2 regions of the Plantibacter sp. genome follow, and region 2 is predicted to be linked to the other one. Evidence: predicted binding sites of a transcription regulator. Region 2 holds the regulator's gene; the other holds the start of a gene.
What was found. The regulator HrcA, encoded in region 2, represses chaperone genes, less so after heat shock. The targets are predictions, from matches to a motif close to TTNGCACTCGNNNNNNNCGAGTGCNAA.

Region 1 (4,388 bases), on a different contig from region 2:
CACGAAACGCCTCGCACTCCGTCGGCAGCGACGTTCGCCCCCGGCCGTCGTCCCGCCCCAGGCGTACCGTGGCGCCGTCGCCGACCGGTTCGAGCGCCGAGCCGGATCGCCTCGATGAAGGGTGTGACCGCGGTCCGACGGCGTCCTCGTCCGACGCTGCGGCATCGTCGGCCGGGCCATACATGATCAGGACCTCGACCCAGCTGTCGCCGACCAGGAAGTTGCATGCTGCAGACGCCGGGCACAGCGTCCGTTCTGGGTGAAGCAGGACAGCTTGCGTGGAGTCCGGCCACGGCCCGGATTCGCCCGTTCGCCCAGCGTTCGTAGTAGAACGTCTGCCAGTCGGCGTGCGACCCGGGCAGGACTGGTCAACTCGGCCCACCGTTCCGTGCCGACCGGCGTCCCACCCTGCCGCCAGGTCTGCTCGGCTCACCATTGCTCCACGCTGCAGTGCATGCCCTCCGAGCGCCACGGTCGCCGCCCACAGCAGCGGTGTTCGCACTGGACGGGTCAGCCGTAAACGCGGGCCTCCAGGGTACGCCGTGAGGGCGCGAGCGCCGTCGCCGACCACGTCCTGGCTGGGACGAGGTTCTCGCACCCGAAGCCGTATGAGCTCACCGGCGCAGTGGGCTCAGCCGTCGCCGAGTGGCTTCGGTGTCGCGGACGACACCGTCGTGTGGATGTCGCGTCGGAGCCGCTTCAGCTCGGCGTGCACGCGGCTCAGCCCCAGAACCAATACGGCGGCGATCGCCGCTCCCCCGATACGTCTCATAGCTCGATCATAGGAACTGGCGCGCGGGCCGATATGCCGTTCCGATCACGTCTCTACAACGACTGTCGGACCCATGCGGAAACAGGCATACAGATCGAGGGTTCTCCCCGATGCGTCTGGTGGAAACGACGCAGGGCGCCTCCCGAAGGAGACGCCCTGCGCAGGTGTTGCTGTCGGACTTAGAAGTCCATGCCACCGGTCGGGTCGCCGGCCGGAGCCGGGTTCTTCTCCGGCTTGTCGGCGACGACGGCCTCGGTGGTGAGGAACAGGCCGGCGATCGACGCTGCGTTGAGCAGCGCGGAGCGGGTGACCTTCACCGGGTCGTTGATGCCGGCAGCGAGCATGTCGACGTACTCACCGGTCGCGGCGTTGAGGCCGTGTCCGACGGGCAGGTTGCGGACCTTGTCGGCGACGACGCCAGGCTCGAGGCCTGCGTTGAGCGCGATCTGCTTGAGCGGAGCGTCGATGGCGACCTTGACGATGTTCGCACCGGTCGCCTCGTCGCCGACGAGCTCGAGCTTCTCGAACGCGGTCTTGCCGGCCTGGATCAGGGCGACGCCACCACCGGCGACGATGCCCTCTTCGACGGCAGCCTTCGCGTTGCGAACGGCGTCCTCGATGCGGTGCTTGCGCTCCTTGAGCTCGACCTCGGTCGCTGCACCGGCCTTGATGACCGCAACACCGCCCGCGAGCTTGGCGAGACGCTCCTGGAGCTTCTCGCGGTCGTAGTCGCTGTCGGTGTTGTCGATCTCCTTGCGGATCTGCGAGACACGACCGGCGATGGCGTCGGCGTCGCCGGCACCCTCGACGATGGTGGTCTCATCCTTGGTGATGACGACCTTGCGAGCACGGCCGAGCAGGTCGAGGGTGACGGTCTCGAGCTTGAGGCCGACCTCCTCGGAGATGACCTGGCCACCGGTGAGGATGGCGATGTCCTGCAGCTGAGCCTTGCGGCGGTCGCCGAAGCCCGGAGCCTTGACGGCGACGGACTTGAAGATGCCACGGATCTTGTTGACGACGAGCGTCGCGAGAGCTTCGCCGTCGACGTCCTCAGCGATGATGAGGAGCTGCTTGCCCGACTGGATGACCTGGTCGACGATCGGCAGGAGGTCCTTGATCGCGGAGATCTTCTGGTTGGCGATGAGGATGTAGGGGTCCTCGAACACCGCTTCCTGGCGGTCGGGGTCGGTCACGAAGTACTGCGACAGGTAGCCCTTGTCGAAGCGCATGCCCTCGGTGAGCTCGAGCTCGGTGCCGAAGGTGTTCGACTCCTCGACGGTGACGACGCCCTCCTTGCCGACCTTGTCGATCGCCTCGGCGATGATCTCGCCGATGGTGGTGTCGCCGGCGGAGATGGAAGCGGTCGCAGCGATCTCCTCCTTGGTCTCCACCTCCTTGGCGTTGGCGATGAGCTCGACCGTGACGGCCTCGACGGCCTTCTCGATGCCGCGCTTGAGGCTGATGGGGTCGGCGCCTGCGGCGACGTTGCGGAGGCCCTCGCGGACGAGCGCCTGTGCCAGCACGGTCGCCGTGGTGGTGCCGTCGCCGGCGACGTCATCGGTCTTCTTGGCGACCTCCTTGACGAGCTCCGCGCCGATCTTCTCGTACGGGTCGTCGAGTTCGATCTCCTTGGCGATGGACACGCCGTCGTTGGTGATCGTGGGGGCGCCCCACTTCTTCTCGAGGACAACGTTGCGACCGCGCGGCCCAAGGGTGACCTTGACCGTGTCAGCAAGAATGTTCAGTCCACGCTCGAGGCCGCGACGGGCCTCCTCGTCGAAAGCAATGATCTTAGCCATGTGTGTTTTTCGTCCCTCCCGGACGTCATGAACGTTGTTAGCACTCAATGAGTACGAGTGCTAAGTCGATTCTGGCACTCAGGGGGTGGGAGTGCAAGTGAGCACCGGCGCCCTGAGCGAACTCCCGGGAACAGCCCCGGAACGACGAACGACGCCGCCCACCGAAGTGGACGGCGTCGCAGGAATCGCGTACCTGATCAGCGGCTACGCCAGGCGCACACCCTCGGCCTGAGGCCCCTTTGCTCCAGTGCCGACCTCGAAGACGACCGCCTGGCCCTCTTCCAAGGACTTGTAGCCGCTCATGTCGATCGCCGAGTAGTGGACGAAGACATCCTGTCCGCCGTCGTCGACCGTGATGAAGCCGAAGCCCTTCTCAGCGTTGAACCACTTGACGGTTCCGTTCGCCATTTCATACTCCCATTGCTGCGTGCTCGCAGGCATCGACTGTTGCCGAACCCGGACCTGCCATCCGGGATCGGGACCCCGGTGACCACCCTGCGCCGAAGCGGACCCGGGGGCGAGTCGAGACGGGACGGGATGAGCGGCCAGTTCCAGATACTAATCCGGAGCACCGCGCGGATTCACCCTCGAAATCGACAAACGGGGCGGAGTGATACGACAACTCAACATGGAGGAAACACTCCGGAAACACGGCGTGCCTGCGACCTGCTCGATCGACCTGCTCCAGCCGCGCTCAGGCGGCCGGCTGGTAGTCCGCGCCGACCACGACGACGATGCGGAGGACCGGTGCCTCGCCCTCCTCGACGGGGATCGCGTACGTGTCCGTGATCTGGATCGGGATGCCGCCGAGCGCGTTCGCGATGGCGCGGGCGACGCCCTCCTGCGACGGATCCTGGTAGTAGACGCCGCTCGCCGTGACGTCCTCCGTGCTGGCGTCGCTCGTCGGGATCTGCTGCGTGAAGCCGGCGGCCGTGATCGCTGCCGCCGCCGATGCGGCCAGGCCGGCGGTGGGTGTGCCGTTCAGGACGAGGATGCTGGCCGCGGGGTCGACGACGGGGGCCACCTCGGTCGGGGTGGGGGTCGGCGTTGGCGTGGCGCTCGGGCTCTGCGAGCCGCCGAAGAAGTCGATCCGGTCGTTCAGCCCGAAGAGGGCGAAGGTGCCGACCCCCACGAGGACGAGCGTGGCGACGACGGCGACGAGGAAGGCGATCCAGCCGCGTCCCTTGGGAGCAGGGGCACGGTGCGCGCCGACGCGCTTGAGGTCGGGGACCTCGTCGAAGCGGTCGGGCGGGAAGGATTCAGCCATGGTGTGGTCTCCGAGAGCTGCTCAGCCGTCGGTGCGGGGAGCCGAGGCTCCTCGCGCCGAGAGTCGGGCGTCGCGGGTGCGCTGCAGCCGCTTGATCAGCATGGGGTCGTGGGCGAGGGCGGACGGCGAGTCGATGAGCGCGCCGAGCAGTTGATAGTACCGGGCCGGGGACAGGGCGAAGCGGTCGCGGATGGCGGCCTCCTTGGCCCCGACGTGCTGCATCCAGTGGGACTCGAACTCGAGGATCTCGAGCTCGCGCTGGTCGAGGCCTCCCGTCGGCGTCGACGCGTCGTCATCGGCAGGCGTGCGCGACGCTGGCTGCATGCTCATCTCCTGCCGATCGGTGCCGATGCGGCGACCGTGGAGTCATGCTCCGGTCCGCCGCCGTCCAAGTCTATTCAGCCGATGGCCGCCGGGCCGCATCCACCCCGGCGAGGGCCGACGTTCACCGGGAAGGATCAGGCTCGGTGCAGTGTTATGGAATACGTCGGGAGCCGCATGCACGAGGCAGCCCCGCACGTAGGATGACCGAGACGAATGGAGCAGCATG
Region 2 (4,388 bases):
CGGCCGGCGACGATCGACGCGAGTCCGCGGGTGTCGACGACCTCGGCCACCTCGGGGACCCGTGCGCGGATCGACTGCTTCGACGCCTCCCGCACGATGAGCTGCCAGCGCGCACGGCCCTTGACCGCTTTGTCGCCCTGCCATCTCGAGATGCTGCGCTCGGCGCCCCACGGGACGATCCGGTCGACACCCAGCTCGGTCGCCGCCTGGATGGCGAGTTCGTCGCGATCACCCTTGGCCAGCGCCTGCACGAGGACGAGCCCGGGACGGTTCTCCGGATGCACCACGACCGATTCGACGCGGATCTCCAACTCCCCCGGCTCGCTGCGCACGACCGGTCCGGTCGCGATCAGGCCCCGGCCGTTGCCGATCGACGTCGTCTCGCCGACCCGCAGCCGACTCACGGCGACGGCGTGCTTCGCCTCGGGCCCGCGGAGGGTCACCGAGTCGCCGACACCGGTCGATTCGAGATCCTCACGGAGGTACAGCGAACTCATCTCAACCGACGCCGTGGAAGCGGTCGCGGATCTTCGCGAACAGGCCCTGCTGGAACTGCGCGAGCGCCGGAGCACCCTGGCGTCGTCCCGAGGCGAAGCTCTTGATCAGCTCGCGTTCGCGGTGGTCGAGCTTCGTCGGCGTGACGACCTGGACGCCGATCTTGAGGTCGCCCCGGCTGTTCCCGCGGAGACGGGTGACACCGCGGTCCTTGACCGTGATGACCTCGGAGCTCTGCACGCCCGGCCGCAGCTCGACCTCGACGTCGCCGTCGAGCGCGTGGACGGTGACCTGGCGGCCGAGGATGGCGTCGGTCATCGGGACTTCGAGCGTGCACAACAGGTCGTCGCCGTCGCGGCTGAAGACGTCGTGGTGCTTGACCTTCATCTCGAGGTAGAGGTCGCCGTTCGGGCCGCCGGCCGGGCCGACCTCGCCGCTCCCCGGCATCTGCAGACGCAGACCGGTGTCGACGCCGGCCGGGATGTCGACCGAGACGGTGCGGCGGGCACGGAGCCGACCCTGACCCTGGCAGGTGACGCACGGGGTCGCGATGATCGTGCCGTAGCCGCGGCAGGTGCCGCAGGGCGCCGACGTCATGACGTTGCCGAGCAGCGAGCGGACGGCCCGCTGGATGGAGCCGGTGCCGTGACAGATGTCGCAGGTCACCGGTGAGGTGCCGGGCTGGCAGCAGGAGCCGTTGCAGGTGCTGCAGAGCACGGCGGTGTCGACCTCGAGGTCGCGGTGGGTGCCGAAGATGACCTCGTCGAGGTCGAGCTCGACGCGCAACAGGGCGTCCTCCCCGCGTGCGCGACGGGACTTGGGTCCGCGCTGCTGGCCGCCACCGCCGAAGAAGGTGTCGAAGATGTCGCCGAAGCCGCCGAACCCGGCGTCGCCGCCACCGAACCCACCAGCCTGCGGACCGAGGTCGTACTGCTGGCGCTGCTTGGGGTCGCTCAGCACGTCGTAGGCGTGCGTGACCTCCTTGAACCGTTCCGAGGCGTCGGAACCCGGGTTCACGTCGGGGTGCAGTTCGCGTGCGAGGCGGCGGTACGCCTTCTTGATCTCTTCGGGCGTCGCCTCCTTGGCGACACCGAGTGCTGCGTAGTGGTCGGGGTAGTCAGCCACTGAGGGCCTTTCGTTCGAGGTGCGGAAGGTGTTGGGGGACGCGACGAGGATGCGTCACTCGGCGTCGAGGATGCGCGAGAGGTACCTGGCGACGGCGCGGACCGCAGCCATGTTGCTCGCGTAGTCCATTCTCGTGGGGCCGAGGACGCCGAGCCGGGCGATTTCGCCACCAGAGGAACGGTAGTTCCCGGCGAGGACACTCGTGGTCTCGAGGCCGAACGACGCGTTCTCCCGCCCGATGCTGGCGACCACGCTGTCGCGCTCGGACTCCATCTCACCGAAGAGCCGGAGCAGCACGACCTGCTGCTCGATGGCGTCCAGGACCGGATAGATGCTGCCGGGGAAGTCGTCCTCGGTGCGGGCGAGGTTGGCGGCGCCGGCCATGACGAGGCGGTCCTGGCGCTGCGCCGAGAGCTGCTCGCGCACCGCGTCGACGATGCGGACGGCCGCCGCGCGATCGAGGTCGGCGATGTCGGCTGGGACGTCGCCGATCGCGTCGTGGGCGTCGAGGAGTGGACGGCCCGCGACCGCCTCGTTGCACAGCGAGCGGAGCCGCGAGATGAGGTCGTCGTCGACCGGGCTCTCCGTCTCGATGAGCCGCTGCTCGACGCGGCCGTTGTCGAGGATGATGACCGCGAGCACACGGTTCGGGGTGACGCTCACCAACTCGAGATGCCGGACGCGTGCCCGGGAGAACATCGGGTACTGGACGAGCGCGACCTGGTTCGTCAGCTGCGAGAGCAGCCGCACCGTGCGGTGCAGGACCTCGTCGAGGTCGCCGGACGCGCCGAGGAAGGTCTCGATCGCCGTCCGTTGGGCGTTGTTCAGCGGACGGCGGTCGGCCAGGTGGTCGACGAACATCCGGTAACCCTTGTCGGTGGGCACCCGGCCGGAAGAGGTGTGGGGAGCGGCGATGAGCTCTTCGTCCTCGAGCTGCGCCATGTCGTTGCGGATGGTGGCTGCGGAGACCCCGAAGGAGTGGCGGTCGACGATCGTCTTGGAACCGACGGGCTCGCGCGAGGCGACGTAGTCCTGCACGATGACGCGGAGCACTTCGAGACCGCGATCCGACACCATCTCGATCTCCTCCCGTCATCCACCTCGGAGCGCCGACCATCAGCACTCGAAGACCCTGACTGCCAATCATATCGTGGCCTCCGCGCGGCCGTCCCTTGCGCGGCCCCGTGCCGCGGGAATACCGTTGGCCGCAGGCGTGGGTCCCTGATGAGCAACACCTGGTGCGATACGCTCAGCTGGACCAATTGAATATCACTCTCCGTGAAAGGTGCGAAGATGTCCGATCCGAACGCTCAGCCGCCCGTCGACCCAGCGAAGGGCGGGTCGGTTCCGCCTGCAGGAGACGGCGCGACGCCCCCTCCCGCAGCTCCGCAGCAGCCGCCCGCAGGCGCCTACCCGCCCCCGCCCGCCGGTGGCTACGCGCCGCCGCCGCCCGCTGCCGGCTCCTACCCGCCGCCGCCCGCAGGCGCCCCGCAGTACCAGCAGCCGTACGCCGCCGCTCAGCCCATGAGCCCGTCGGACGAGAAGCTCTGGTCGACGCTCATCCACATCGGTGGGATCTTCTTCGGATTCATCCCGCCGCTGATCGGCTACCTGGTCCTCAAGGACCGCGGCCCGTTCATCAAGGCGCACACGCTCACCGCGCTGAACTTCCAGCTGACGATGCTGATCGCGCTCGTGGTCGGCTCGATCCTGACGATCGTCGTCGTGGGTCTGTTCATCATCATCGCCGTCTACGTCGTGGTGATCGTGTTCAGCATCATCGCCGCGATCAAGGCGAACAAGGGCGAGCTGTACAGCTACCCGCTCACGATCCAGTTCATCAAGGCCTGATCCGTCGAGTCGCACGAGAACAGCCCCGTCCGGTCCGCCGGGCGGGGCTGTTCTGCGCCTCGGGCAGGGTCAGTCGCCGACCAGACGGCGGACGACCGCGTCGGCGAGGAGCCGTCCGCGGCGCGTGAGCTCCAGCCGTCCGAGCAGGGCCTGCCGTGCGTCGACCAGTTCCTCGGCGATGAGCCCGGCGACGGCCGTGCGAGCCTCGGGGGCGAGCGTCCGGATCGGGATGCCGTCCCGCGTGCGGGTGAGCAGCAGGATGCGTTCGAGTTCCCGCGTCTCGTCGTCCAGGGTCTCCCGGCCGGCGGCCGGCGACTCCCCCGCCGCGATCCGCTGGGCGTACGCCGCCGGGTGCTTGACGTTCCACCAGCGCACCCCGCCGACGTGACTGTGCGAGCCCGGGCCGACACCCCACCAGTCCTCGCCGGTCCAGTAGGAGAGGTTGTGCCGGGAGCGGTGCGTGTCGTCCGTCGCCCAGTTGCTGACCTCGTACCAGCCGTAGCCGGCCTCGGTGAGGAGATCGTCGGCGAGCTCGTACATGTCGGCCTGCAGGTCTTCGTCGGGGGTCCCCACCACGCCCGAGCGGATCTGGCGCGCGAGTTTCGTCCCGGGTTCGACGATGAGCGAATAAGCCGACACGTGGTCCGGTGCGCAGGCGATCGCCGTCTCGAGTGAGACGCGCCAGTCGGCCAGGGTCTCCCCCGGCGTCCCGTAGATGAGGTCCAGGCTGACGCCGAGGCCGGCCTCGCGAGCCCACTGCACGACGAGCGGCACCCGAGCCGGATCGTGCGTGCGCTCGAGGGTGGCGAGCACGCTCGGCACGGCGGACTGCATCCCGAAGGACACCCGGGTGAATCCGGCTTCGGCGAGCGTGCGGAGGTAGGCGGCGTCGACGGAGTCGGGGTTGGCCTCGGTCG

Region 1: a site for HrcA is predicted at 2,609-2,635, ahead of groL (chaperonin GroEL). Genes of this name have one in related genera too.

The regions. Positions count from the first base shown of each region.
Region 1 is NZ_JCACOF010000007.1:189,533-193,920, reverse strand. Features, by position in the region: gene AC5JOC_RS06170 (hypothetical protein) at 632-772, opposite strand; gene groL (chaperonin GroEL) at 952-2,571, opposite strand; gene AC5JOC_RS06160 (cold-shock protein) at 2,776-2,979, opposite strand; gene AC5JOC_RS06155 (LytR C-terminal domain-containing protein) at 3,266-3,838, opposite strand; gene AC5JOC_RS06150 (DUF3263 domain-containing protein) at 3,860-4,168, opposite strand; gene msrB (peptide-methionine (R)-S-oxide reductase MsrB) at 4,386-4,388, shown strand, end outside.
Region 2 is NZ_JCACOF010000012.1:320,752-325,139, reverse strand. Features, by position in the region: partial or broken gene AC5JOC_RS18845 (RsmE family RNA methyltransferase) at 1-497, opposite strand, end outside; gene dnaJ (molecular chaperone DnaJ) at 499-1,620, opposite strand; gene hrcA (heat-inducible transcriptional repressor HrcA) at 1,675-2,697, opposite strand; gene AC5JOC_RS18830 (DUF4870 domain-containing protein) at 2,914-3,471, shown strand; gene hemW (radical SAM family heme chaperone HemW) at 3,541-4,388, opposite strand, start outside.